DNA from 2 places in the Sporosarcina sp. Y838 genome. Region 1 is predicted to be linked to the other one. Evidence: a T-box and tRNA genes for the amino acid it is inferred to sense, from the RefSeq annotation. Region 1 holds a T-box; the other holds one or more tRNA genes.
What was found. A T-box is a leader RNA that pairs with one kind of tRNA and senses whether it is charged. The one in region 1 lies ahead of leuS (leucine--tRNA ligase), so its partner is inferred to be a tRNA-Leu.
Positions count from the first base shown of each region.

Region 2: it has a tRNA-Leu gene. The T-box ahead of leuS (leucine--tRNA ligase) is inferred to sense a tRNA for this amino acid. The anticodon was not compared.

Region 1 covers NZ_JBXCJD010000005.1:192,019-207,569, reverse strand. Annotated here, with positions in the region: gene brnQ (branched-chain amino acid transport system II carrier protein) at 186-1,541, shown strand; gene AC1TO4_RS09280 (ISL3 family transposase) at 1,910-2,551, opposite strand; gene AC1TO4_RS09275 (GntR family transcriptional regulator) at 2,909-3,571, opposite strand; gene AC1TO4_RS09270 (VanZ family protein) at 3,665-4,237, opposite strand; gene AC1TO4_RS09265 (GNAT family N-acetyltransferase) at 4,253-4,771, opposite strand; gene AC1TO4_RS09260 (3D domain-containing protein) at 4,898-5,494, shown strand; gene AC1TO4_RS09255 (3D domain-containing protein) at 5,740-6,414, shown strand; gene AC1TO4_RS09250 (helix-turn-helix transcriptional regulator) at 6,605-7,060, shown strand; gene AC1TO4_RS09245 (SDR family NAD(P)-dependent oxidoreductase) at 7,475-8,206, shown strand; gene mnmM (tRNA 5-(aminomethyl)-2-thiouridylate-methyltransferase MnmM) at 8,653-9,240, opposite strand; gene mnmL (tRNA modification radical SAM protein MnmL/YtqA) at 9,237-10,196, opposite strand; gene AC1TO4_RS09230 (CoA transferase subunit A) at 10,534-11,223, shown strand; gene AC1TO4_RS09225 (3-oxoacid CoA-transferase subunit B) at 11,240-11,899, shown strand; T-box leader at 11,942-12,168, shown strand; gene leuS (leucine--tRNA ligase) at 12,432-14,843, shown strand; gene AC1TO4_RS09215 (BaiN/RdsA family NAD(P)/FAD-dependent oxidoreductase) at 14,943-15,551, opposite strand, start outside.
Region 2 covers NZ_JBXCJD010000020.1:36,230-50,909, forward strand. Annotated here, with positions in the region: gene AC1TO4_RS16840 (Nramp family divalent metal transporter) at 1-211, shown strand, start outside; gene rsgA (ribosome small subunit-dependent GTPase A) at 654-1,733, shown strand; gene AC1TO4_RS16850 (GNAT family N-acetyltransferase) at 1,794-3,338, opposite strand; gene AC1TO4_RS16855 (disulfide oxidoreductase) at 3,471-3,896, shown strand; gene AC1TO4_RS16860 (thioredoxin family protein) at 3,898-4,377, shown strand; gene AC1TO4_RS16865 (RluA family pseudouridine synthase) at 4,405-5,256, shown strand; gene AC1TO4_RS16870 (aldo/keto reductase) at 5,351-6,175, opposite strand; gene AC1TO4_RS16875 (NCS2 family permease) at 6,335-7,636, shown strand; gene AC1TO4_RS16880 (hypothetical protein) at 7,674-7,976, opposite strand; gene trmL (tRNA (uridine(34)/cytosine(34)/5-carboxymethylaminomethyluridine(34)-2'-O)-methyltransferase TrmL) at 8,299-8,772, opposite strand; gene queG (tRNA epoxyqueuosine(34) reductase QueG) at 8,790-9,929, opposite strand; gene AC1TO4_RS16895 (B3/B4 domain-containing protein) at 9,977-10,678, shown strand; gene AC1TO4_RS16900 (hypothetical protein) at 10,817-11,716, opposite strand; gene AC1TO4_RS16905 (RNA polymerase sigma factor) at 11,670-12,215, opposite strand; gene AC1TO4_RS16910 (SRPBCC family protein) at 12,539-12,991, opposite strand; tRNA gene AC1TO4_RS16915 (tRNA-Leu) at 13,100-13,180, opposite strand; tRNA gene AC1TO4_RS16920 (tRNA-Cys) at 13,219-13,292, opposite strand; tRNA gene AC1TO4_RS16925 (tRNA-Gly) at 13,301-13,375, opposite strand; tRNA gene AC1TO4_RS16930 (tRNA-Gln) at 13,380-13,451, opposite strand; tRNA gene AC1TO4_RS16935 (tRNA-His) at 13,462-13,537, opposite strand; tRNA gene AC1TO4_RS16940 (tRNA-His) at 13,573-13,648, opposite strand; tRNA gene AC1TO4_RS16945 (tRNA-His) at 13,685-13,760, opposite strand; tRNA gene AC1TO4_RS16950 (tRNA-Trp) at 13,787-13,860, opposite strand; tRNA gene AC1TO4_RS16955 (tRNA-Tyr) at 13,904-13,988, opposite strand; tRNA gene AC1TO4_RS16960 (tRNA-Thr) at 14,003-14,078, opposite strand; tRNA gene AC1TO4_RS16965 (tRNA-Phe) at 14,092-14,167, opposite strand; tRNA gene AC1TO4_RS16970 (tRNA-Asp) at 14,307-14,382, opposite strand; tRNA gene AC1TO4_RS16975 (tRNA-Met) at 14,386-14,460, opposite strand; tRNA gene AC1TO4_RS16980 (tRNA-Met) at 14,552-14,626, opposite strand.

The sequences.
Region 1 (15,551 bases):
TTCTTAAGGATAAAAGGGAATATTTAGAGTTGTAAAAAGATACCTGTTGCTGTTATGAGCTACAACAGGTATCTTTAATTAACTTAAAGTGATATATTGCATTTAGGAAGAAATAAGCGTATTATTATTTTAGCAATATATTGCATACATAAAATGGACGCTAACATCGAGGGGGAACTAGAATTATGCAAAAGCAGTTATCATTTTCATCGTATCTTGCCATCGGCTTGATGCTATTCGCACTATTTTTCGGAGCAGGGAACCTTATTTTCCCAGCACAGCTTGGACAATACGCTGGAACGAACATGTGGCCGGCTGTAATCGGGTTTTTGATTACTGGCGTTGGGCTTCCATTTCTCGGTATCCTAGCGATGGGCTTCTCAGGAAGCCAAAATCTACAACAACTAGCAAGTCGGATTCATCCAGTTTATGCAATTATTTTCACATCACTTCTCTATTTAACAATTGGTCCGCTCTTCGCAGCTCCACGTACTGGTGCAGTTGCATTTGATATCGGAATCGCTCCATTTATTAGCGAGGATTATATTCAGATTGGTTCAATCATCTTTACTTTGTTATTCTTCGGTCTAACATTATGGTTATCATTAAATCCCGCGAAAATTGTTGATCGGGTTGGTAAAATCCTTTCACCAGCACTCATCGTTCTGCTGATGGCTTTGTTGGCCATGGTTATTATAAAACCAATGGGTGTAATTCAGCCCCCGCAAGGCGATTATACAAGTGGCGCATTAGTAAAGGGAGTAATGGAAGGCTATAACACTATGGACGCACTCGCTTCACTCGTCTTCGGAATCATCGTCATTAACGCAATCCGTGCGATGGGTGTGACAAGTAAGCGTGATATTTTACTAGCTACAGCCAAAACAGGAGCGATTGCGACAGCGTTTCTTGGTCTTATCTATGTAGGGATTGCTTACTTAGGGGCGACAAGCACGGAATTATTTGGTCTGCTAGACACAGGTGGCCCAGTCTTGAGTGGCGCATCTTCTCATTACTTAGGGACATTTGGATTAGTTATGCTCGCTGTTGTAATCATTCTCGCATGTTTGACCACGAGTATCGGATTGATCACAGCATGTGGTGAATATTTCAATACAATTCTACCGAAAATCAGCTACAAAGCATTCGTAATTTTCTTCTCAACATTCTGTTTTGTTATTGCGAATTTTGGATTGGCAAATATCATTACTTATTCAATTCCAGTTTTGATGTTTTTGTATCCGCTCGCGGTTGTATTAATGATCCTTACGTTCTTATCACCATTATTCAACCATTCACGTATGGTTTATGTATCAGCTACGGTCGTAGCATTTATGATTAGTGTAATTGATGGATTCAAAACACTTTGTACTTCACTGGAAATAGATTATTTTGGTTGGTTAGCGCCAATTGTATCATTTTATGAACAAGTGCTTCCTTTCTATAGTCAAGGACTTGGCTGGTTACTACCGGTTTTCATAGTCATATTAATAACTGGAATAATTGCACGCATACAGAAAAAAACGATAACAGAAGCATAATAAAAAGTCGGTCCTCATTGAGGGCCGGCTTTTTACATGGTTCTTTGTCAAATGACGTTGGCGAAGAATAGTAGCCAACCATAATTTGGTTATTGTAGGGCTATCCAAGAAGTCAGTAAAGCTGATTTTTTAGGATAGTCCTTTTTCATATAGGCCTCCATGTATCCCGTTGTTTTCCGTTCCAGATGGACGCTTTCCGCGGGCACGGCTTCAGCCTCCTCGTCGCGAAAAGCACGCTCCTGTGGGGTCTTCAGCTCGTGCTGTTCCCGCTGGAGTCGCCATCTTGCACTCCAAACAACTACTATTGCACTTGTATAGGACACGAAAATAGACAAATGAATTTCAAACCTATAAAACCCACATAAATGTTATGCAGCTTCAAAATGGGATTGTCCTTGTTTTTGCTGTTTAACCGATGGTTTTAACTTAAAGTGTAATAGGATTCGTTTTCTGTAGTTCTGGAAGTTTCTATATCCATAGGCGACACGATTCAATACTTTAATCTTATTGTTATTCCCCTCAATTCTTCCGTTATTATAGGGGTAAATAAAACTATTTTCTATAAACGGAAGATGTTTTCTCAACGTATTTAAATTCGTTCTCATATAATTTGAAATAAAAGGTGAAACAGGTGTTGTCAAACAAGACGATAGTGCCGGGAAGTTCTTATTTGACATGAATTCCATTATCTCTTGATAAAGTTCATAGTTCTCTTTTAGTGCAGGATCATAATCCAACATCTCGTCTACAATACTTTGTCCTGTACGTTGTCCAAACAATGAGTAATACTTATATTCTACGCTGGATAATTGTGTCCCGTTTTTATAGAATGTAAAGTCGGTATTTTTCACACCGCATTTCACGCAATGTGTGGGAGTATAGGTTAACTTCCCGGAAATGTATTTACACCTTTTTCCTTTATAGGTTCCTTCTTTTACACAATTTTCGTCAACATTAATGTTTTCGTCTTGAATATCAAGCAAAGATTTAATACTATTAGAATATGACAAGTGAATTCCCTCCTGGATGATGGTTTTAGTCGACTTTTATTCTACAGGGAATCTCACTTGTCTTCTATTTATATTGAACTTATGACTCCTACACTTTCTAGCTTATTGGAGTGCAGAGCGGCGACTCCTGCGGGAACAGCGCGAGCCGAAGACCCCACAGGAGCGCGATCTTCGCGACGAGGAGGCTGAGGCCGTGCCCGCGGAAAGCGTCCGCTCGGAACGGAAATCAGCGGGTTGCAGGATTACTTTGTCCCATATATTTATAAAAAATGACGTTAGTGAAGATCCTCCTCATCTCCTTTAAAAGGGATGGGGGTTTTCTTTCACCAACGTCATTTATTGTACAACCTTTTACATTTATTCGGATTTTATAGAATGAAATTCCTCGATTGCACGTAACCAATTTCCACGCATAATAGAGGAAACTGCCAAAGCATCTCGTTCTTTCATTGAATTGATGATTAAATCATGCTCATCAATCGACTTTTCAGTCAAAATAATCGAGTTATGGAAGAATAATCGTCTGACGTGTGCTTGAAGTGATGCTACCATTGTTGTGATGTATGAATTATTCGCTACATCAACGATGATCTGGTGGAACTCTTCGTCGATTTTCAATGCTGCAAAATAATCTTCCGTATAGACTGCACGAGCGAATCTTCTATTCGTGCTATCAAGTAAGTTAATCGTCTCTTCTGTTAGCTGGGGAATTGCCAATTCAGCGGATAATGCTTGTAACGCGGCAAGCGGTGGTAAAAGGTCTGTGATGGAGTCTTTTTCCACTTCTGTCACTTGCGTTGCTTTACCAGGGTACATCTTCACAAATCCCTGTACTTCAAGCAGTTGCAGGGATTCCCGGATAGGTGTCCTGCTTACGCCCAAAGCCTGAGCGAGTTCTGTATCATTCAGCTTTTCACCTGGATGTAAAGTACCATCAATAATCCATTGCTGTAATTGGTTAAATGCATTTTCTTTCGCTGAAACTCGAAGCGGCATTGCATGATTTGTCGGTACCGGCATTGTGAATCACCATCCTGTATTTGTCGTCGCTTCTCTAGTATACAATAAATTGAAGCTGGTTGGAAGATATGCAATATATTACGTTCGATATTTTTATTTTTTATAAAGACGGACAAATGCAGGGGAATATTTTCTAACAATACGGTAGGCACTGTAACCAAGTATGCTACCTACTGTATTCAACCATAAATCATCGATATCACTGCTTCGAGCCTGAAATAATTGAGTTGTCTCTATAAAAAGAGAGAGAAGGAAACCGACAAGTGCAACTTTCCAAAATTGGTTGAACCTGATCCATAATAATGGAACCATAAAGCCGATTGGCACAAAGATACATATATTACCCAAAAAATTAATGATGAACGGCTGCCAAAAGTTTAATTCTGTAATGGCATAATAATTATCCTGGAAAACTCTGAAAGGTATTAGATTTAAATTTGAAAAAGTACGTGTAACAACTGGTCCTGTGTAGAGAAAGGTTAGGATTGTTTGAGATAATACCGCAGTCATGAATAAAAGAAAGACAACGACACCGGTTTCGTGGAACCCATTAATTTTCTCGGAACCATGGAATTTATTGTAAACAATCCGAAAAAACAGTATGAAGGGCAAAGCAATTAGTAAATAAGGAATCATTTCCAAGATATATCCTATTATAGTTGTCATCGCATTCACCTAACTTTATTTTATGTATCGCTTATACTTCAATGATATATCTTGATCTTCTACGGATGTACCATATGCAAGCTCTTCGTATTGAAAGATGAATCCGCGTGCCTCATAAAAAGGGATGCCGTAATCGTTTCCTTTTGCGACAGAAACCCACTGCTCGCTTGCCCCATATGAATGCTTTTGTATTTTAGTGGCAAAATCCAGTAGACGTGTACCAATTCCCATTCCACGCATTTCAGGATCCAAATAAAAGACATATATTTCGCCAGAATTACTATTCGTCATACCGCCAGCGATTGCTCCGACAATCTTCCCGTTCATTTCAGCTATAAAGTAACCGTGCCACTCATTACTAATTGAGACGATTTCCTGTTCAATACGTTGCACGTTGTAATATTGTTTAATCAATTTTTTAATATAATCTTTGGAATATAGCCTATCATATGTGAACCAGTGACTTTTCACGAGTAGTTCAGTAACAGCTTTGGTGTCATTTCTTGTCGCATTACGAATAGATATTTTTTTCATTACATACCTCTCTTTGTTTGTAATATGTGTCCTGTTTTTGTAACGCTAAAGGTAGCTAAATGTAATGTTCTTGTAATAAACGATTGTTAGTATTAATTATAGACTAAATAGCAGGGAGTAGAAAAATTGAGAAAACTTCTATTGACACTCGTTCTTACGATGGCATTGCTAGTCAGCGGTGCTCAAGAAAGCATGGCAGCATCTTCAAATTACACAGTGAAGAAAGGCGATTCGTTATATAAAATTGCCAAGGTTCATAATGTATCTGTTTCTAAGTTGAAATCATGGAATAACCTCAAGTCAAACACAATACACCCGAATATGAAACTGAAAGTCATTTCCGCAGGGAAAGTAGTTAAGAAGAAAGCTACACCCAAAAAAGCAGTCAAATCCACTAAAAAAACACCATCTCGGTCAGACTCCGATAATGTAGTTAAAGAATTCACGGTTTCAGCAAGTGCTTTTACTGCGAGTTGTAATGGATGTTCGGGGATTACAAAAACAGGTATTAACCTGAAAAGTAATCCACACTTGAAAGTAATTGCTGTCGATCCGAAAGTCATTAAACTCGGAACAAAAGTATATGTAGAAGGTTACGGTTACGCAGTCGCCGGCGATACAGGAAGCGCCATCAAAGGAAATAAAATCGATGTGTTCTATCCGACAAAAAGCGAAGCGTTTAAATGGGGCCGAAAAAACGTGAAAATAAAAATACTTAAATAACAAAAGGCCATTATTCCAATTGGGATAATGGCTTTTTTGTGAGTTGCTAAGTTACGTAGTATCGCACCTTGATTAACTACAATAAGAGAAATGTTGATTCTGGTTATAAACCGCTTCGATTCTAGAGAAATAATTTAATGGGCTTTTTTGGTTATTTGTAATGAAAAAGATAACTCGTTGTAACGTTCTTGTAATACAAGGTGGGGAAGCTGACACCTTAGAATACAAAACAAGGAGACGAGTAAATGAAAAACTATCTTTTGGCACAAGTATTGACAATCGCTTTATTGGTTGGTGGAGCACAGGCGGTTTATGCATCATCTCAAACAGATATAGTTAGAATCGGAGATACGCTATACCAAACACCCAAAATGTTAAATGAAACAAAGAAGGAGTCTACATCAATTTCAAACTATACAGTTAAAAAGGGAGACACGCTTTTCAATATTTCTAGAATGCATAATACAACAGTCGCAAATATTAAATCAAGTAATAATTTACAGTCGAATATAATATCTCCAAATCAAGAAATAATTATTGATTCAAATGCGAAGGCAAGTGGGGAATCAACCGCAGCTGCAGAAAAGCCTACTTCAAAGATTGTATCGCGTTCAGCTGCCACTAATGTCGTCAAAGAGTTCACCGTAACAGCAACTGCTTATACAGCTTATTGTAGCGGTTGTTCCGGTATAACGAAAACAGGTATTAACTTAAGAGAAAATTCAAATCTGAAGGTGATTGCAGTTGATCCGAATGTTATAGAGCTCGGTACAAAAGTTTTTGTCGAAGGATATGGATATGCAATCGCAGGTGATATTGGCAGTGCCATCAAAGGGAATAAAATCGATGTCTTCATTCCTACAAAGAGCGAAGCATTTAAATGGGGACGCAAAACCGTTAAATTATCTATTATCGAATAAGTGTATTTTTACGTCAAAAACATAATTTGAACGTGTAAATATGATAAGGGCTAGTATATAAACTGTACCTCCAATTGAGTTACAGTTTATATAGATAGCCCTATTTTTGTTTGCATATATTTGCTATATAATAAATTCGGGTGTAAAATTACACCAATTGGTGTAATTAGTAACCTAGGAGGTGGAAATGATGAATAAAGGGCAGGTAATAGAAATTATTTCAATAAAAATGAGACTAATTCGGTTGGAAAAAAGTTATTCACAAGAGAAAATGGCAGACATTATAGGTATTTCAAAAAAGACACTTATTCAAATCGAAAAAGGAAGAACGTTAGCGGGTTGGACAACTGTAATTACGGTTTGTGCATTATTCAGGGACAGTGAAATTTTGCGGTCTGTTTTAGGGGATGAACCACTAGAAATCATTGAAACACTTGCACATAACGGAATAGATAGGCCAAGAGATAAATCCATGGGGGGCAGAATTTGGTGGAATGAAATTGATTGTAAAGGGAATTTTCGATTGCAACAAAATGTGATCAGCAAACATTATAGAATTTTAGATAACAATAATTATCGTTGGTTTAGTTCGTTTGAAGAGCATGAAGCTATCATGCGTTTAAGCGAGTTGTCGATTGGGGAGTGAATGGATAGTTATAAGGGGTTTCATGAAAATACTATGGTTGATTGTTTCATTAATACCGGTATCTTTCCTATTTCACTACTATGAATATGGGCAGCATATTAAGCGAGAGGAAGCAAGATTTCTATTTGTTGGTTCTATATTATTCATTCTAGTAACAGGTTTATTATCGAGAAATATAAAATTAAGGTATGTTTTCTTAGTCAATATTGTTACTGGAATAGGATCGTTATTGTTGGCTTCAAATTTCATTGATGACGGTGGTTGGTTTAAACCCGTTGGCAGAGATGGGGCAGTTATAATTAGTTCGTTCGTATTTCTGATAGGACAGCTGTTAGTAAGATTGATTTCTCGAAATTTCTTAAAATGATTAACATGGAATTTTTGTTGAGTATGTATACAGAAAGGGTGGAATGAATGAATATGTATATTGTTACAGGTGCGTCAAAAGGGATTGGCTATGAACTTATAAAACAATTAAGTGCTAAGGGACATTATGTTATTGGAATTGCACGCACTGTAAGGGAACTGGATGGGGTAAAGTTTGTCGAAGCAGATCTTACTGAAACAGATATGCTAGAAACTCTTATGGATGAAATTTTATTTACCGCTCCGGAGAAAATTACTTCATTCACACTTGTTAATAATGCCGGAACGGTTGACCCCATAGGGTTGATTGGGACAGTGAATGCAGAAGAAATGACAAGTGCTTTAGCGCTCAATTTGACAGCTCCTATGATTCTTTCAAATGCATTCATTAAGAAATTAAAAGATTGTGAAGGATTGAAGCGAATTGTGAATATATCTTCCGGAGCGGGCCGCAATGCTTATGAAGGCTGGGGGACATATTGCACAACGAAAGCTGGACTTGATCAATTTTCGCGCGTGATCACACTAGAACAGGAAAGTGCGGCGTTTCCCGTGGGAATTGTATCTATCGCGCCGGGCATTATTGATACCGATATGCAGGAGACTATTCGGGGAAGTAAGGAAGAGGCATTTCCACTCCTTGGGCGTTTTATAGACTACAAAGAAAAAGGCTTGTTAAGCAGTGCAGCACAAACAGCCACGAGTCTGATAAAGTTTATGGAGAATGTAGACCTGAAAACGATAGATCCGATTGCCGATTTGCGGGATTATGAAAAGTGAATAGTTGAACTTAATATGACGCGTATTGAATAGCCATTAACTAGCATAAAAAATGGCGAGAAGGGATTGTAAATCGCCATTTTCATGGGACTATTTCCGGCTCGCTTTCGGCGAAATAATTACGACACTATTACCGAGGAGCAAATGTGGCTAGAAGTGACTCCATCACGTCTAGCCACACTGTGCGCCCATGCTGGGCGCACGTAAATAGGGATGCGACGAAGTCACATCCCTACTTTTCAAGACTTCTCGATAATGGTTTAGAAGTTGTTCAATTCAAAGCGAACCAAAAGCAATTCTACACGTAGTGCCCAGTATTTGATCAAGTTATTTTATGGTTAATCAACAGCCGTGACTCAAGATACAATATTTCCAGCTATTCCATATCTAATTAAAGATAATAAAAGGTTGCAACTGATTTAATAACAATCAGAGCAACCTTTTATTTATTCCACTTGTTTAACTATTTTAAAGTCTTTCATTTTTTCCATAGCAATCAAAAATGGAGGGTTATTTCGTTGATTGATCATCTGGTAACGAATTACGTGTACGTCTGCCTGGTGCAAACTTGTTACATAATCTAAAAGTGCGTCCCGTTCTTCAGCGCCGCCTTCATGTCCATCATAGACAGAAATCGCAATTATACCGCCTTTTTTTAACAATCCAAGCATCTTGTGGATAGCTTGAATTGTGGATTCTGATTGTGTAACAATCGATAGATCTTGACTATGTGGCAAATAGCCGAGGTTGAAGACCGCACAACCAATTTGCCCATCGACGTACTTTTCAACGTTCGCATGACTATCCAATATGAGTGAGACCCGTTCTTTTAAGTCGCCTAAATGTTCAGCAGTTGAATCGAGTGCGGATTGCTGTATATCGAAAGCAAAGACGCGGCCAGTTTCACCGACATGTTCTGCTAGGAAAAGCGTATCATTCCCGTTCCCAGCCGTTGCGTCGATAACGGTTTCTCCTACATGAACTGTATCTTTGAATAATTGTCTTGCAAAAGGGAGAATCCGATGCAACTTCAAATCAATTCGACCGCCCTTTTGTAATGTTTCCCTTGCCAGCTATCACGACGTTCGAGTTCTTTGTCAATGCCGTTTAATACTTCCCATTTTGTGACACTCCACATCGGTCCTATCATCAATTCAATCGGACCATCGCCTGTAATACGGTGAACAATCATTTCAGGAGGGAGGATTTCAAGTTGATCAGCTACAAGATCAATGTACTCCTGCTTTTCTAGAAATTCAAGCTGACCTTTTTCGTATTGCTTTACCATTGGTGTCCCTTTTAATAAATGCAAAAGATGAATTTTTATACCCTGGACGTCAAGTTTTGCAACTTCACGTGCAGTTCCCATCATCATATCGTAATCTTCAAGTGGTAAACCATTAATGATATGGGTACATACCCTGATGCCATGTTTACGCAGTTTCTCGACACCTTCTACGTATGATTTGAAATCATGAGCTCGATTGACAAGATTTGCGGTCTTTTCATGGACGGTTTGAAGTCCTAGTTCAACCCACAAATAAGTACGTTCATTCAGTTCTGCCAAATACTCCACAACATCATCGGGCAAGCAATCTGGACGCGTCGCGATTGACAATGCGACAACACCTTCTTGCGCCAATGCTGCTTCAAACTTCTCTTTTAACTTAGGGAGTGGAGCGTGTGTATTTGTATACGCCTGAAAATAAGCCATGTATTTGCCGTCTTTCCATTTCTTATGCATTCTTTCACTAATCTCTGCAAATTGGACCTCGATTGGGTCAACACGATCTCCGGCAAAATCACCAGAACCTGCAACGCTGCAAAATGTACAGCCACCGAAAGCGACCGTACCATCTCGGTTGGGGCAATCAAAACCTGCATCAAGTGCAACTTTCATCACTTTAAATCCGAATTCATCCTTTAAGTGTCGTGACCATGTATGATATCGTTTCCCTTCAGTAGGGAATGGTAAGTTCAATTTATCCACTTCATTCACTCCTCTAACAGTTGATTATATCATGGTTTTACATTGTAGTAACATTTGAATTATGGAACATAAGGTGTTTGTCTTGTCGGAATATAAAGAAAGTCATTAGCTTCAGTTGCTTTGAGTGTGAACAGAGGCGGTCTGTTTATCTAGAAAGTATGGCATCTCATTATTGGGATGTTTATTAACGTCATCGAAAATTCACTTTTATTAAATTTAGAAATGATTAATACCATTTTGATTAAATGCTTTCATTGCAAGATCTTCTATAGAATGATTTAATTGAAGGGATAGATAATTGTGACTTAATTAGCAATATTTAAAAGGGGGATGTAAAATGAAACCGATTTATAAGTCAGCAAAAGATGCTGTTGCACAGGTAGAGGATGGCGCAACATTAATGGTTGGTGGATTTGGGCTCGTAGGGATTCCTGAACAGCTCATTTTAGCACTAGTTGAAAAAGGCGTAAAAGACCTTACTGTCATTTCAAATAACTGTGGAGTCGATGAATGGGGACTTGGACTTCTACTAAAGAATAAACAGATTAAGAAAATGATTGGCTCATATGTGGGAGAAAATAAAGAATTTGAACGACAAGTGCTTTCCGGTGAAATTGAAGTCGAGTTAACGCCCCAAGGAACGTTAGCCGAAAAAATCCGTGCAGGCGGAGCTGGTATTCCGGCATTTTTCACGCCGGCCGGTGTTGGTACATTGGTAGCTGAAGGAAAAGAAGTTCGGATTTACGATGGCAAAGAATATGTCCTAGAAGAAGCGTTGCGCGCAGACTTTTCACTTGTCCGTGCAGCAACAGCCGATCAATTTGGTAATCTGATTTACAGTAAAACAGCACAAAACTTTAATCCGATGATGGCGGCAGCAGGGAAGTTCACGATTGCTGAAGTAGAGGAAATCGTTGAAACGGGAGATTTAGATCCTGCAGCAATTCATACACCGAGTATCTATGTGCAAGGACTTCTACAAGCTAAACAGGAAAAACGAATTGAGCGTCTGACGACTCGCGAATGAAAGGGGAATGTGTGATATGGGAGAAGTGAATGTAAGGGAAAGAATTGCTAGACGGGCTGAAAAGGAAATCGAAGATGGGAACTATGTCAATCTTGGAATAGGTATGCCAACGCTTGTCGCAAACTATATTTCGCCGGATAAAACAGTCGTGCTTCAATCAGAAAATGGACTACTAGGTATCGGACCTTATCCGAGCTCCGATGAAGTCGATCCGGACCTGATTAACGCAGGAAAAGAGACGGTCACATCAATTCCAGGTTCTGCATACTTTAACAGTGCAGAATCGTTTGCGATGATTCGCGGAGGACATGTCGATGTTGCCATTCTAGGTGCCATGGAGGTTTCCGAAAATGGAGACCTCGCCAACTGGATGATTCCTGGTAAAATGATTAAAGGAATGGGAGGCGCGATGGATCTCGTTCATGGCGCTCGCAAAATAATCGTTATAATGGACCACGTTGCAAAGGATGGATCAGCAAAAATTAAAAAAGAGTGCTCGCTACCGTTAACAGGTAAAGCAGTCGTTCATAAAATAATTACAGAGCGTGCTTTAATAAATGTGACTCCTGAAGGACTTGAATTGAAAGAAGTGTTTGAGGGTTTTACAATTCAAGAAGTTATCGATTCGACGGAAGCTGAATTAATTGTAAAAGACGTTATTGAAGGCGTGAAATGAAGGTTGTTAAAGTGCCACAATTCGGGTAAACTAGAAGCAATAGCTTTGGCGTAGATGAGGAATAGTAATCTTTGCTGTCGATTTTAGAGAGCAGGCGGTTGGTGAAAGCCTGTATGACGGAGATGAACTCGCCTCGGAGCCTGCATTGGTGAACTACTAAACAGTAAATCAGTAACCCGTGCCGTTGTCCGCGTTAAGGAATCAAGTTGGGCGGTTTTTCCGTCAATTTGGGTGGCACCGCGGGAATCTATAGTACTCTCGTCCCTTATCTTTTTAAGGGACGGGAGTTTTTTATTTTCATCCAGCCGGTGTTCATGCACCGGCTGAATGAAAATAAAGCCTCCGGCGGATGTCACAGATTTTGAAGGGAGTTAAGAGGGCAGTCTAATTTCGCGACGTCCTGTCGCAACGACTGCATGACCTACAAGGAAGGATGTAGTTCAATCCTTCCCCCCTGTAGGCCTCAAGCTCGATTCAAAATCTGGACGCAATTACGCCGAGGCGCAATTGATTTAAATAGGAGGAATTGTAAATGAGTTATAATCACGGGCAAATTGAAAAGAAATGGCAACAGCACTGGAAGGACAATAAAACATTTAAAATGATGGATGATCCATCAAAACCGAAGTTCTTTGCGTTAGATATGTTTCCATATCCATCGGGGGCGGGTCTTCATGTTGGGCATCCCCTAGGCTATATCGCGACAGACATTTTAAGTTCATTCAAACGGAAGCAGGGCTATAATGTCCTTCATCCGATGGGCTGGGATGCCTTTGGACTTCCGGCCGAGCAATATGCGCTTGATACAGGAAATGATCCCGCTGAATTTACAGCGAAGAATATAGCGACGTTCAAGCGTCAAATGAATGATCTCGGATTTTCATACGATTGGGACCGTGAAATTAATACAACGGATCCATCTTATTATAAATGGACGCAATGGATTTTCATCCAACTTTACAACAAGGGCTTGGCTTATGTTGATGAAGTAGCTGTTAACTGGTGCCCAGCACTAGGTACGGTTTTAGCGAATGAAGAAGTGATTGACGGCAAGTCAGAACGTGGCGGTCATCCAGTCGAGCGACGTCCGATGCGCCAATGGGTACTGCGTATTACAAATTACGCAGATCGTCTTCTTGAAGATTTGGATGAACTGGACTGGCCGGAAAGCTTGAAAGATATGCAACGTAACTGGATTGGTCGTTCAGAAGGGGCGCAGCTGACGTTCGAAATTGATGGAACTGATCTGACGTTTGAAGCATTTACAACACGTCCGGATACGATTTTTGGTGCGACATATGCAGTGCTTGCACCAGAATTAAAATTGGTTGAACAAGTGACTACTGCAGAACAGAAAGATGCAGTCGAAAAATATCTAAATGAAGTGAAAATGAAAAGTGATCTTGAACGAACAGATCTTGCGAAAGAAAAAACTGGTGTCTTTACGGGGGCTTACGCAATCAACCCTGCAAGCGGTGAAAAAATGCCAATCTGGATCGCGGATTATGTTCTTGCGACTTACGGAACGGGTGCAATCATGGCGGTTCCTGCACATGATGAGCGTGACTATGAGTTCGCAAAAGAATTTGACCTTCCAATCATTGAAGTTGTAGCAGGCGGCGACGTTTCTGCAGAAGCGTATGTTGGAGATGGCAAACATGTCAATTCAGGTTTCCTTGACGGATTAGGGAAAGATGAAGCAATTGAAAAAGCGATCGCTTGGTTTGTTGAAAATGGCAAAGGCGACAAGAAGATTACATTCCGTCTTCGTGACTGGCTGTTCTCAAGACAACGCTACTGGGGCGAGCCGATTCCAATTATCCACTGGGAAGATGGCACGATGACACCAGTTGAAGAAGCGGATTTACCACTCGTATTACCGGTAACGGATAATATCAAACCAAGTGGAACGGGTGAGTCTCCACTTGCAAACATCGAGGAATGGATAAATGTGACACATCCTGAAACAGGTATGAAAGGTCGCCGCGAAACGAATACGATGCCGCAATGGGCGGGAAGTTGCTGGTATTACTTGCGTTACATCGATCCGGATAACGATGAGATGATCATCGACCCTGAACTTGCGAAACGTTGGTTGCCTGTAGATATCTACGTAGGTGGCGCAGAACACGCGGTTCTACATCTGCTTTACGCACGCTTCTGGCATAAAGTACTTTACGATATCGGTGTTGTACACACGAAAGAGCCATTCCAGAAGTTGTTCAACCAAGGAATGATTCTTGGTGAAGGCAATGAGAAAATGTCGAAATCTAAAGGCAACGTTGTCAATCCTGATGATATTGTTCATTCACACGGGGCAGATTCACTACGTCTTTATGAAATGTTTATGGGACCTTTAGAAGGTTCAAAAGCATGGACGACAAATGGTCTCGATGGTGCTCGTCGATTCCTTGACCGAATCTGGCGCTTGTTTGTCAATGAAGATGGATCTCTAAGTACGAAAATTGGTGGAAAAACAGGTGGGGCACTTGAAAAGGTCTACCATCAAACAGTGAAAAAGGTGACGGAAGACTTTGAGGGAATGCGTAATAATACTGCGATTTCTCAGTTGATGGTTTTCATAAACGAAGGCTATAAAACAGATACAATTCCAAAAGAATATGTAGAAGGTTTCGTGAAAATGATTTCTCCAGTGGTACCCCATCTTGCAGAAGAGCTATGGGAGAAGTTGGGCCATACGGAGACGATGACGTATGAAACTTGGCCAACATATGACGAATCGAAGCTTGTCGATGATACTGTCGAAATGGCTGTTCAAATTAATGGGAAAGTGCGTGCTAAAATCATCGTATCGAAAGATGTTACGAAGGATGAGCTTGAAAAGCTTGCACTGGAAGATGAACATGTGAAAACACTTCTTGAAGGCAAAGAAGTGAAGAAAGTCATCGCGATTCCAGGAAGACTTATTAATATTGTTGCATAGGATAAAGAAAGAAAATCCGCCGAAAGAGATGTATCTCTTCCGGCGGATTTTTTTAGTTGGGTTTCTTGAATCTGGCGTATAGTTTTCTATTCTCAATGTTTATAAATCAGTCGCGTGCTGTCCTGCATTCATGCCTGCAATTCTGCCGGTAACAAGTGCAGAAGTGATGTTATAACCGCCTGTATAGCCGTGAATATCCAAAATTTCACCACAGAAGTAGAGTCCTTCTTTCTTGCGGGAACCTAACGTTTTTGGAACGATTTCTTTGACGGAGACCCCACCGCCTGTGACGAATGCTTTTTCAATTGGTTGAGTACCATTGACGTTCATTGAAAAAGCCTTTAATAATTTCGTCAAAGTACGAATTTTTTCTACTTGCATCTGGGCTCCGGTTTCAGCTGGGTCAATTCCCGCCCGGTCGAATAAAAACAGCATCCAGCGTTCAGGTACAATTCCTTTTAACACATTCTTCACGGCTTTCGTTGAATCCGTTTTTAATGATGTGTTGAGCAGTTGGAAAACTTTTTCTTCATTCAGTGCAGGCATTGAGTCGATTCTCATTTCAACGGGCTTGTTGCCGTTTTTCATCCGTTCTTTCACAACGAATTGACTGCATCGTAAAATCGCAGGACCGCTTAAGCCGAAATGGGTGAACAACATGTCCATTTGATGCGTGATAAGGTTTTTGCCTTTGGCGTTTAGGACGGA
Region 2 (14,680 bases), on a different contig from region 1:
GCCTGTTGAACTCATTATTCTATACGGCGCATTAGGAGCTCTGTTCATGCCGTTTTTGGCAGCTTCATTGCTATTCCTATTGAATTCGAAAGATGTAGAAAAAGAATCAAGAAACAAATGGGTGCCAAACACAGTCTTAATTGGTTGTCTTATCATGTTTGGATACCTTGGTGTGCAAGAACTGACTAAACTAATTATGAGATTTATTTAAAAGAGACTAGTAAGTTAAATGAGGCTGTCCAGAAAGTCAGTACACTGACTTGTTGGACAGCCTTTTGGTTTTCTATCAAAATTAATCCCAAAATATCTTCGCTAAGAGCAGAATTTAGTGTGACCTGTTTGGAATGTGTTGTTAAATTCAGGGAAAGTTTTTTCTTCTATAAGTAGAGTGAAAAGTCTGCATTGACTTACCTCTTTCATTTTGTTAATATTAATTCATCTTACAGAAAGCAGGTGAAGTTTTATGGCTAATTTAAATGTACCTAATGTCAATTTGATCGGACCCATACTTTCACCTGCCGTGCTTTTTTAGTAAGCATGCTTCTTCTGTTATGCGCGTGAAAGCCGTGGTGTCCGATCAGGACCTACGGCTTTTTTATTGTTTAGCGCTCTGCGCTTTTCTAGCATGCACATAATAGGAGGAAAACAAATTGATTAACTTAAACGAGTACGGTTGGAATATATCCCACGAAGCTAATTGGGCAAAATTAAATGAAAACGCAAAAATGAATAAATACGTCCCTGGGCGTGTCACACTTGAACATAAGAGGATGTATCGCGTTGTTACAACTGAAGGTGAATGGCTTTCTGTTTGTTCAGGTACGATGCAATATGTTGCTGATGATCGACGGGACTTCCCTGCTGTCGGTGATTGGGTTGCGGTTGAAAAGATGCCAGGTGAGGAACGGGGCATCATTCATGCCATTTTACCTCGCACGTCACTGTTCTCCAGAAAAGCGGCGGGTTCAACAATTATCGAACAGATTATAGCAGTCAATATTGATGTTGTTTTTCTGGTTATGTCGATGAATAAAGATTTCAATCCACGACGATTAGAACGGTATTTGGTTGCTACCTATGACTCAGGTGCAAGCCCTGTTGTTGTTTTAACAAAAAAAGACGTTTGCGATAACCCATCACATTATATAGAAGAAGCACGTAATATTGCACTGGGTGCCGATGTTTTTGCAGTGAGTAACGTCACGGGTGAGGGTATTAAAGAACTAACGACACTATTAGTAGGCGGTAAAACTGCTGCGCTGTTAGGCTCCTCTGGCGTTGGTAAATCCTCACTAACAAATGCCATTTGTGGCGGTCAAACAATGGTTGTACAAGATATTCGCGATGATGACGACAAAGGGCGGCATACAACGACACATCGTGAACTTGTTAAAATTCCTGGCGGTGGTGTACTTATCGATACGCCAGGAATGAGAGAGTTCCAGCTCTGGGATAATGGCGAGAGCTTGGATTCAGGTTTCAAAGACGTGGAAGCATTTGCAGATGCATGTAAATTCAACGATTGCCAACATAACAATGAACCCGGATGCGCTGTGCAGGAAGCACTTGCTACCGGCGCTTTACCCGAAGACCGCTATGCAAGCTATTTAAAGCTTCAAAAAGAATTAGCATTCCTCGAGCGCAAAATGGACACCGCCGCTCAAGCTGAAGAACGAAATAAGTGGAAAAAGATTACAAAAAGCATGCGGAATCATCCTTCCAAGAAGAATTAATTCAACAAAAAAAGCGCCACGCACACCGGATTTCTCGGAATGCGTGGCGCTTTTCAACTATTAATCCTTCTTATACTCAATATGATACACGTCATGCCTTCTATCTTTCAATTGCTTAACAGTTCCATCTTGACGCTGACGGCGTAATATCTCAAGGTCGACATCACCGATAAGAACCATTTCCAAGTTAGCATTCGTTTCACCGACGATGCCATCACGGGCAAATTCGAAATCGGATGGTGCGAATATGGCTGATTGCGCATATTGGATGTCCATATTTTCCGTTTGTGGCAAGTTGCCGACTGTCCCTGATATCACGGTATAAATTTGATTTTCAATGGCACGGGCTTGTGCACAATAACGGACGCGTAAATAACCTTGGCGGTCTTCAGTACAGAATGGTGTGAAAATAATATTAGCACCCATATCGGTCGCAATACGTGCGAGTTCCGGGAATTCGATATCATAGCAAATCTGAATCGCGATTTTCCCACAGTCCGTATCAAACACGCGCACCGCATCACCTGCACTAATCCCCCACCATTTCCGTTCATTTGGCGTAATGTGAATCTTATATTGTTTTTCAATTGAACCGTCTCGACGGAACAAGTAGGAGATGTTATAGATTTCTTCATTCTCTTCTTCTACAAAGTGGGATCCACCGATAATATTCACGTTGTAACGCACCGCTAAGTTCATAAACATCTCAATGTATTGTGGCGTATACTCTGTCATTTTACGAACCGCTTGGCTCGGTGATACTTCATCCATAAAGGACATGAGCTGGGTCGTAAATATTTCCGGAAAAACCACGAAATCAGAATTGGCATCCGAAGCGACATCCACGAAGTATTCACACTGATGAGCCATCTCTTCAAACGAATTGATTTTACGCATTAAATATTGAACAACACAAATACGGACGGGATAACTCGTTTTAAAATGTCGTTTTGTCAGTGGTTTATAATCAACATTATTCCATTCCATAAGTGTTGCATATTTCTTAGATGCTTTATCATCCGGTAAATAATTCGGATTAACCCGCATCAATGTAAAGTCGTTCATCAACTGAAAAGTTAGTACAGGGTCATAGATTTTATGGCGTGACACAGAATCCACATATTCTCGTGGGGACATTTCATCCGCAAATTTATGATAGTTCGGAATACGCCCTCCGAGGATAATCGACTTCAAGTTGAGCTCTCTTGCAAGCTCCTTACGCGCTTCATACAAACGCTGACCGACTTTCATACGTCGATAGTCCGGATGAACCATCACTTCAATACCGTACATATTATAACCGTCGGGATTATGATTGGTTATATACCCTTCATCTGTTACATCATCCCATGTGTGCCGGTCGTCATACTCGTCGAAGTTGATAATCAGACTTGAACAAGAACCTATGATTTCTCCATCTAACTCAGCAATTAGCTGTCCTTCTGGGAACTTCTCCAAATGACTTTTCAGATGACCTTCTTCCCATGGATCCATACCCGGAAAACACAATTCCTGCATACCTAAAAGCTTCTTTATATCCTCAAATTTCATCTGACGGATAATCATACTAATTTCAAAATTGGACAAATCAAATTCCTCACTCACCTGAAACACCTCTTCCAAACTTGTTTGTATTCATTATATCGCAGTGTCCCGTTAGTTAATAATATTTTACTTGATTCACTTCACGCTCTATAATCAAACATGTATGAAGTTACTAAAGCGGGAGTTGAAACTATGCAAAAACGAATGGAAAACAGTCTAATTCTTATTTGGACAGTTTCGCTGGTGGCAACACTCGGTTCGTTATACTTTTCGGTAGTAAAAGGGTATGAACCATGTACCTTATGTTGGTACCAGCGGATCCTGATGTACCCTATCGTACTCATTTCAGGTATTGCCCTTTTCCAAAAAAATGCGAAGATTGCTTTAACCACAGCAGTTTTTTCTATTATTGGAGGCAGCATTTCTCTATATCATTATGGACTCCAAAAAATTAGTTTCTTGGGCGACAGTGCGCCGACATGTGGAAATGTTTCTTGCACCGGGCAATACATAAACTACCTAGGATTCATCACTATTCCTTTTTTGGCGTTAACAGCATTTTTAATCATCTTTATCACAAGCCTTTTCATGTTAAAATGGCAGAAGGAGTCGAAGTAATTTGAAAAAACTATTGATTATCGGCGGAGTTATTATTGCTATTTTTATTCTAATTGTCGTCTTAGCGAACAAAGCAAACGAAACAAAATTGAAAGACAATCCTTATGATACGGACAATCTCGAGAAATCAACCATTGATTTGATTGGCAATGAAAACTATAGCAATATCGTACAACCAGATGAACTTTTCAAAAAAATCGAAGCTGGTGAATCAGTTACTGCTTACTATTTCCATCCTGAATGTCAATATTGCATAGCAATGACGCCCGTAATGATGCCAATCGCCAAGGAAATGAATGTCAATGTACAGCAATTTAACATGCTAGAATATGGAGATAAAGTAGGAATGAATACAGACTACAAAATCGAATCTTGGCCAGCACTTGTCCATTATGAGAATGGAAAAGAAGTTGGACGAATGCTTGGTGGACAACCAGAGGAAAATATTCGTGCGTTTTTCAATGAATTCGAAGGAAAATAATGAATACGTGTAGGAAGGTTGATTTGGATGACGTTATTTCATTATAAGACAACAGAAGACAATATGACGGTCGAGCATTTGCTCAAGGATAAATGGCAGGGTGGGAAAAAGACAGTCCATTTAATGCGAATGGGGAAAAGTGTACTAGACTCAACTGGCGAGCCTGTCGATGATTGGCGGGAACCCCTCGTTTCTGGTACAGAGTTGGTTTTCACTTTTCCCGACGCAGCATCAACATACGTTCCTGACGAAGAAGTCGACGTAACTGTGTTATTCGAAGACGAACATATCCTCGCAGTCGTAAAGCCCGCCGGCATTTCAACCCATCCCGATGGACCGCGTGAAACCGGTACACTGATGAACGCTGTCATGGCGTATATAAAAAGCAATGGCGGTACATATGCTGAGCATATCCATCGTCTCGATAAAGGTACTTCCGGTGTCGTCCTTATTGCGAAGCATCCAATTGCGAAAGCACTTTTCGACCGGATGATTGAGAATAACGACATCAGCAGAAAATACATTGCAGAAGTAGACGGATACCTGAAAAGGCCTAAAGGTTCAATCAGACTGCCTATCGGACGCGATCGACATCATCCAGCGAAACGTTTGGTCTCAACGTCAGGACAATCTGCTGTTACAAACTTTCGACTCATTGAGCGCAAAGAAGATACGTCCATTGTTGAAGCTGAACTGGAAACAGGACGCACACATCAGATTCGTGTGCACTTGTCTCATCTTGGACATCCCGTTAAAGGCGATACATTATACGATGGCAGTGAAACGGAAGATGGCAATTATCGATTAACTGCAGCTGCAGTATCGTTCATCCATCCATTTACAGAGCAACAGACACTAGTTGAAATGAAAGATATGTAAAAAATGCCATGGAGGGTGTTTCTCCATGGCATTTTTTTTGTATTATAAGGTCAATTGACAGATGCCAATCTCAAAACGCTCGTCCATTTTCAACTTAATAAGTATCCGGATCAGTTCCCGTTCGTTCGTCGAGATTTAGTGCATTAATCGAATCCATCTCTTCAGGCCTTAGTTCAAAATCGGCAACTTCACTATTCTCCCGAATTCGTTCAGGCGTCACTGATTTGGGTATGACGATAAGATTATTCTGCAGATGCCAACGAATAATTACTTGTGCAGCGGTTTTATCATATTGTTCACCAATTTGAAGAAGTGTTGGTTCCATAAGCAATTTCCCACGTGCTAGCGGAGACCAAGAAGTGACAGCAATGTCGTTCTCTTTACAAAACATACGTAGCGGTTCCTGCGTCAGATGTGGATGAAGTTCAATCTGATTTACCATTGGTGCAACATTCGCTTTAACAAGTATTTTTTCAAGATGATGTATGTGATGATTGGAAACACCCGTTGCACGAATGAGCTTCTCATCATATAGTCGTTCGATTGCTTTATATGTATCCGTGTATTTTCCAGTGATTGGCCAATGTGTTAAATAGAGATCCAAATAATCTAAGTTCAATTTCTTTAAGGAAGTCTCAAACGCACGCAATGTATCATCATATCCTTGATCCGTATTCCAAACTTTTGATGTAATGAACAGCTCTTCCCTTGGAACTCCGGAATGTCGAACAGCTTCTCCTGTTTCTCTTTCATTGTCATAGATGGCCGCTGTATCGATTGCACGGTATCCAGTTTCGATTGCATAGGAAATTGCTTCGACCGTCTGCTCGTGTTCTGTCATTTTATAAACACCAAGACCTAATTGTGGCATTTCCACACCATTTCCAAGCTCAATTGTTCCAGTAAATCGTTTTGACATTGTGTATTTCCCCTTTCTAACCTTTATACTACTAATTGTACAAGCGTCATTCGAATAGTACGAATTCCCTGATTAAAAGTCAGAGTTGAATTTAATTGTAAAAACGAATATTATTGTAATTGAACCTCATTTCGTTCGTATTTTGAAAGGAGAATTACGTTGTTCCATTTAAAAAAGAATAATACCACAGTAAAAACTGAACTATTAGCCGGTATGACTACTTTTTTAACAATGGCTTATATCGTCATTGTTAACCCCATTATACTTGCTGACGCAGGTGTACCGTTCGAACAAGTATTCATTGCGACGATTATCGCGGCTGTTGTTGGTACACTCTGGATGGCCCTTTTCGCCAACTATCCAATTGCGATTGCTCCTGGGATGGGATTGAACGCTTATTTCACATCTATTATTCTTGCCTCTGATGGACAACTCGATTATATGACCGCTTTTTCCGCAGTTTTCGTTGCTGGACTATTATTTGTTCTCTTATCATTGACATCTTTCCGCGAAAAATTAATCGAATCCATTCCCGAGAGCTTGAAACTGGGAATTACGGCCGGGATAGGATTATTCATTGCCTTTATTGGTTTACGGCTCTCCGGACTCGTTGCTCCACATGAAGCGAATCTTGTTAAGCTTGGCGACCTCACCTCACCACCGGTTCTACTTGCTTTATTCGGCCTTCTAATTACGATAATTCTTATGACGCTGAATATCTATGGCTCGATTTTCATCGGAATGATTTTGACGGGAATTGTCGCAGCATTTACAGGTCAGCTTAAATTTGAAGGCGCTTTATGGAAAATGCCTCATTTACCTGAGGGTATTTTAGTCTGGAATCCCATTACGGCAGTCGGGGATGTTATCTCACACGGTTTGTATGGTGTCGTCTTTGCCTTCCTTATCGTGACCTTGTTTGATACAACTGGTACGATGATTGGCGTTGCAAAACAGGCTGGCCTGATGAAAGGAAACAAGCTACCACGTGCACGTCATGCATTACTTGCAGATTCTATTGCAACGACATTTGGCTCCATGTTTGGAACGAGCCCTACATCAGCTTACATTGAATCTTCCTCTGGCGTAGCAGTAGGTGGCCGGACAGGTTTGACAACACTGACAGTGTCAATTCTATTCCTTGTCGCGGCATTTTTTGGTCCGCTCGTAAGTTCGTTATCGAGTGTCTCAGCGATAACCGCTCCTGCTTTAATCATTGTCGGAAGTCTGATGATTGGCGCTGTCAAAGATGTAGACTGGGATTCTTTCGATGAAGCATTCCCGGCATTTTTAGTTATTCTGACGATGCCGCTTACTTCAAGCATTGCGACAGGTATTGCACTAGGCTTCATCACCTACCCGCTTTTAAAAGTGGTTAAGGGGAAAGGGAAACAAGTTCCTGTGCTGTTGTATATTTTCGCAGTACTGTTCACCTATCAACTGTTCTTTTTACCACATTAAAAAATGCGCTTCCGTTTTTAGGCGGAAGCGCATTTTCTTATATCTTTACTCTGCGGCTAGAAGTGATTGCCGATAGTAAGAGCGCTCCTGCAGTCAGTAGGTGCATGAACCAGCCTATAAGTGGGATGGCACTCACTACGCTTGTTACAAGACCTAGGATCGATGCAGACTTGCCTTGCATCTCACGGATTGAAAGAATTAACGTAATTGCGTGTAGTACAAACATGACGACAAGTGCCGAATAGCCAGTACCTATGACAAAAGCTCCCCCAATGAGTGGAATTGCGAGAAACCCTTCAGCAATTGCTGTTACCCATTTCATTCCTGTAGAACAATTCATATATATCTTACCTCCATATCGTTTTAGTCGTTATGTTATATACGGACAAGCGAACAAAAAGTTTCACTATTCTCTGCTCTGTCACAATTTTTCCAGACGGTCGTTTCAATTCCAATAAAAATAGGGTATACTTAATAAAGCTACTAATGAATTTACAGGAGGTACCTATCATGACAGTAATTCTAATTATAGGTGTTTGCTTCGCATTCCTATCTGCAATTTTTACAGGTGGATACGATGATAAGCCTGGTAAAGTTAAGATACCTGGTCAAAGAAAATAATGATTAATACACGGGACATGCCTTCTGGCTGTCCCGTTTTTTCATGCCAGTCCTGGATAATTTTGCTGTCTAAGTGCTTCATAAATAAGAATAGCAGCAGCATTCGATAAATTGAGTGACCGTATATTATCATTCATTGGAATCCTAAGACATCTATCTTCGTTTTCACGTAAAACGTCATCAGGTAGTCCGCTCGTCTCTTTTCCAAAGACGAAAAATATATCTTGTGAAACATTTGAATAATCAAAAGCAGTATGAGGTTTATCTCCATGCTTCGTCAAAAAATAAAACAGGGCATCGGGATTATCTGCAAATAATTCACGAATTCCTTCATGATACGTAATATCTACATGTTCCCAGTAATCAAGCCCCGCCCGTTTCAACATTTTATCATCTGTCGAAAAACCGAGTGGCTTGATAAGATGCAATTTTGTTCCTGTTCCCGCGCATGTCCGTGCAATATTCCCTGTGTTTGCAGGAATGAGCGGTTCAAATAATGCTACATGTATTGCCATTTCAACACTTCCTCCACTTAAACTCTTTCTTTCCAGCTATTTGCCGCCTTTTCTAATTCAGCGCGCACTTCCGGATCTTCCTCTTTCAATAATGCTTCCTTAATAGCTACATGTCCTTCTTCCAAACCAATTCGACCAAGTGCCCAAGCAATCGTACCACGAATGACGGGCCTCGGATCATTCTCTAGCATACTGATTAATTCAGGTACCGCAGACTCCTCCTTGAAATGCGCGAGTGCAATGATTGCATTTCGTTGAATCGGGTTTTTTCCGCGCCAAGATCCTGATACATGGCCAAACTTCTCTTTAAATTCACGATTCGACAACTTAAGAATCGGCTGAAGAAGCGGCTTAGCCAGTTCAGGGTCCGGTTGGAAAGCGTGCTGATGTAAATTATGCTTACCTTTATTTTTCGGACATACCGTTTGACATGTATCACACCCGTACACTCGATTACCAAACTCCATCCGAAATTCTTCCGGGATTGGGAGTTTCGACTGTGTTAGGAAAGCAATGCAACGCTGCGCATTTAACTGCCCTCCTTGAATCAAAGCACCCGTTGGACATACGTCAAGACAGAGTCTACATTCCCCGCATTCATCTTCCATCGGAACGTCTGGCGCAAATGGGATATTCGTGATCATTTCACCTAGGTATACATATGAACCAAACTCCGGTGTAATAATTGAACAGTTTTTTGCAGACCAACCGATGCCTGCTCGTTCTGCAACAGCACGATCAGAAAGTTCCCCCGTATCGACCATAGACTTTACTCTAGCGGTGGGTACTTGTTCCAATATAAATTTCTCAAGAAGTCCCAACTTCTCCCGTAAAACCGTATGATAATCTGTACCCCAGGATGCACGGCAAAAGATTCCTCTTCTTTCCCCTTTTTTCCCTTTCGGTGAATCAGCCATTTTGGATGGATACGCAATAGCTATTGAAATGATACTCTCTGCTTGATCTAGCAGAAGTCCAGGTTCAGTCCGTTTGTCTAAATCTTTTTCCTCAAAACCCGACTGAAAGCCAAGATCTTGCTGGCGCTTCAAGCGGTTTTTCAATTCACGAAATGGTGCAGCTGTTGTAAAACCGACTTTATCAATCCCAATCGACTCCGCATAAGCCCTCACCAACTGTTGCACTAGAACAGCATTCACACTGTATCACCTCCACTATGCTACTATTGAATTAAACTATATAAAGGGTGAATTTATTGAATATTAAATTAGCGAAAGACCTATTAGAAGCCGTGCCCGATTTAAAATTGGGCATTAACCATTATACCAAAATTACAGTGTCAGAATCGCCTCAAATGTTAAAAGGAAAATTGCAATTATTCCAAGAGCAACTTTTCTTTGAATTTGAGGATAAATCTATTACTGATTTACCCGCTATTAAGGAATGGCGTACGATATGGAAAACACTTGGCGCGGATCCAAATCGCTACCGCAATTCTTCAGAAGCACTTATGCGTCGGATCAAACAGGAAAACTTCATTAACCCATTCCATAATGCCGTCGACTTAAACAACTTCTTATCCTTGCAGCATTCAATTCCAATGGGCATCTATGATTTCCAAAAAATCGTCGGTGATGTATTGGTTACGACAGGTACCAACGATGATGGATATGATGGGCTAAATGGCCGTTTCAATTCGTTAAAAGACATTATACTCTTGAAAGATGATTATAGCTCATTTGGAAGTCCCTATGTCGATTCAATCCGAACAGCAGTAACTGAAGAAACGACTGAAGCAATGCATATCTACTTTCTACGCCCATCCATGGATGCGGCTAAAGCTTTTGAACTGACGAGAGCATGTGGAAATATGTTCACAAGCCTTAGCGGCGGAGACGTTCGTTCTTATGTTTTACATAAGGAACAGACATCTATTGAAGTAGGCTGATAGTGTTTATAATTGAGGGGAATGAACCGAAAAGCTACCAAGCTAACTGCAATGGTCAACCCCAATGTAGTATAATCTGATCTCCCATAATGGAAATCGCCCCTTCCGCATCGACGGAAAGGAGCGATTTTTTTAGCTTCAATTTTTGAATGGCTTTGTTTTCTCACCATCGATGAGTAATGTCCAGGTGCCATGCTCTGGTAATTTTAAATTCCCTTGATAGTGATAAATAAATGAACCCGCTCCAATATAGCTGCCGCCTTGGGCAAAAACATGTTCAGACACTATACTTCCTTTCTTATTCAGTAACTTCACTTCTATTTCCTTCCCACTATCCACTGAACTTTCAATTGTGATTTCAGTCTCCTCACCTACTTTAAGTTCCATTGGTTGATTAATCAAAGTATAATGTTCGGTCTTTGGAAATGGTGGAAGGACTTCAATTGTGAATTCCTCTAGTAATTGATCATTCACAAGGAAGGAAAGTTGCCATTCACCCTCTGTCGGAAATGGTGGAAAACTAGTCAATATCTGTTGAATATCTTCAGCAAATAAAAACCCATCAAAAATCCCTTCAGACATTGTAATCTTTTTATTGTAAGTATTTCTAGCTTCAACTGTGTAATTTTCACCTGCGAGTTCTGACGCATCCCCCCAAAAGTAGAGCATCATCTTTGCTCCTCTTCTAGCATCTTCTGCAACAAATTTCTCGTTAAATAACATTCCCACCTTACCTTCAATTCCAGTCACTTGATAATTACTATCTGCTAAGTTGAAGGTTTCCGCTTCTCCCGATGTAAATTCGACTTGAGGCTGAAACGACTGTCTCAGTTCATAAAACCAATTATTTGATAGGGCAAGAACAAATACAGTCGCACATAGTAAAGTGAATACAATGATAGGGTTAACAAATTGTGCTCTCTTTCTAGATTTCGTCCTCCTTTTCAAAGCCAGGCTGACTCTTTCTTTCTGTTCTACATTCAATGTGTATTTAGGAAGGTTTTTCAGATTTTCTTGTAAGTTCTCCACCCTCTTCATTAGCATAGCCCTCCTCCACAAGTATTTCCCTTAGTCTCTTTAACGCTCGATGAAACGTGACATTCACTTGATTCACATTACTTTTCAGTATTTCACTCACTTCTTTAGGCGTTAGCTCTAATATGCCCCTAAGTATTACCACTTCTTTATATCGCGGAGAAAGTTGATGAATTGCTTTGTATAATTGGATAATCTCCTGGTTCTGAATTGTTTGGTCTTCCAATTCATTTGAATGTCTTTGCTCACGGAAAAATAAGTATTTGATTTTCCCCCATACTTTCCTTCTGCGATATTCATCGACGACCTTGTTCCTTGCGATTGAAATCAACCACGTTTTCGGATGGGATTGATTTTTGAAGCTAGACATCTTTTTCATAGCAATCATGAAGGTCTCTTGTACAAGGTCCTCGACGTCCAGTGAACCTGTATAGTAAGTTAGGAAACTCGTGATATCCCTTTCGTACAGTCGAAACCACTCCTCGATTTTATGGTTCGTCACACAATCTCCCCCCCTTTAATTATTAGACGATTTATTATGTAAATTATTACAGATAAATAAGAAGACATGTTACTTCAAAGGTTAGAATGAAACTTCGCCTATTTCTTCCCCCAAAAAACTCCCTTTACCAATTTAAAAAAAGTTTTGGTAAAAGGAGTTTTTTCACTATATTAGTTTAAATATTGAATCCGGTTAATAGCCTGAGCGTAGGTGCCCTAAAAGGTCTAGTCGAAGCGGGTTGGAAGGAATTCTTGATTTCAATTTATATAGTAGATAAATTCAATACTTATTTATCAAGTCACCTTTTCGTGACGAAACACCCGTTACTCACTTTCTGCAATATCCTTCAGAGCTATAGCCCGACTCATGATAAAATTCTTCATATAGCTTTCCAAGAACAACTTATCTGCTATAACACCAATCAGTCCAAAAGGTGATGTATATTGAAATCTGTCAATCATCAGAGTGCCATTATCCTTTTCAATAAACTCATGAATATGTGTGAAAGAGTGAAAGGCGCCTTTCACCAATATATCTTCAAACAGATAGGGTCTATTCATTACTGTTATTTTTGCAGTCAGCCTTTGCTTTATACCGAAATGAACAGCTTCCCATGTGACAACATCCCCAGCCGACAATAAACCTGTCGTAATGCCACCCACGGCTTTCTCTTTCGTACTTTCTGTTGTACGAGTATGAATATCCACATCACGTGTAAGATCAAAGCAGCGTTCAATAGGGGCATGAATAAACTGCTGATGTTCTATTAAAGGCATATTGATTCCTCCACCCGATTTTCTTTCAATCACTTTAGAAAAACCATACCACAGTAGTTAAAAGTAAGCATAAAAAAACACAACCGAAGTTGTGTTTTTTCCATATGATACCCGAGGCCGGACTTGAACCGGCACGCCTCGCGGCATCGCATTTTGAGTGCGACGTGTCTGCCATTCCACCACTCGGGCATAGTAATATTCATTTTCCATACTGTAGTAATAAAATATGGAGGCGGCAACCGGAATCGAACCGGTGGTAAGGGTGTTGCAGACCCATGCCTTACCGCTTGGCTATGCCGCCGTAGAAATTGGAGCGGAAGACGGGATTCGAACCCGCGACCCCGACCTTGGCAAGGTCGTATTCTACCACTGAACTACTTCCGCAAAACTGGGGTAGCTGGATTCGAACCAACGAGTAACGGAGTCAAAGTCCGTTGCCTTACCGCTTGGCTATACCCCAAAAAGATAAATGGGGCGACTGAAGGGAATCGAACCCTCGAGTGTCGGAACCACAATCCGATGTGTTAACCACTTCACCACAATCGCCATGATATCTCATTTGAATTGAAAAAATATAAAAATGGGGCGGCTGAAGGGAATCGAACCCTCGAGTGTCGGAACCACAATCCGATGTGTTAACCACTTCACCACAACCGCCATGATGTTTATTTTGATTTGAGAAAGTGTAAAAAATGGGGCGACTGAAGGGGATCGAACCCTCGAATGTCGGAACCACAATCCGATGTGTTAACCACTTCACCACAATCGCCAAAATAATAAGTTGAATTAAAAAAATGGCAGGGGCAGTAGGAATCGAACCCACATCAAAGGTTTTGGAGACCTCTATTCTACCGTTAAACTATGCCCCTAAATGGAAATTCATTTCAACACATAATTCATGTTAAAAAAAGTTGGTGGTGGGGGGCGGATTCGAACCGCCGAACCCGTAGGGAGCGGATTTACAGTCCGCCGCGTTTAGCCACTTCGCTACCCCACCACAATAGGTGTATATGGTGCCGGAGAAAGGACTTGAACCCTCAACCTACTGATTACAAGTCAGTTGCTCTACCAGTTGAGCTACTCCGGCATATTAAGTTAAATGGTGGCTCAGGACGGAATCGAACCGCCGACACAAGGATTTTCAGTCCTTTGCTCTACCGACTGAGCTACTGAGCCACATGTTTGGCTTTTGTTAAGCTATGCACCTTTATGTCTAATTCAATCATTCGGTCAGTCACGTAACTACATACGTTCTATCCTATATTCGATTGCTTCAACTATCTGCTTGCTTATTCTAAACCTTTAATATAAAAAATGGCGGTCCCGACCGGGATCGAACCGGCGATCTCCTGCGTGACAGGCAGGCATGTTAACCGCTACACCACGGGACCATTTGGTTGCGGGGGCAGGATTTGAACCTGCGACCTTCGGGTTATGAGCCCGACGAGATACCACTTCTCCACCCCGCGACAACAATATAAAATATCAATAAATGTATATGAACCTGAACCTTCTATTGTACAAGAATTGTGTATAAAAGGCTGTATTCACAATAAAATTTGGTTGCGGGGGCAGGATTTGAACCTGCGACCTTCGGGTTATGAGCCCGACGAGATACCACTTCTCCACCCCGCGACAATAGTATTTATATAAGTAAATATATGGAAGTTTATTTAAGCGGTGGATCTG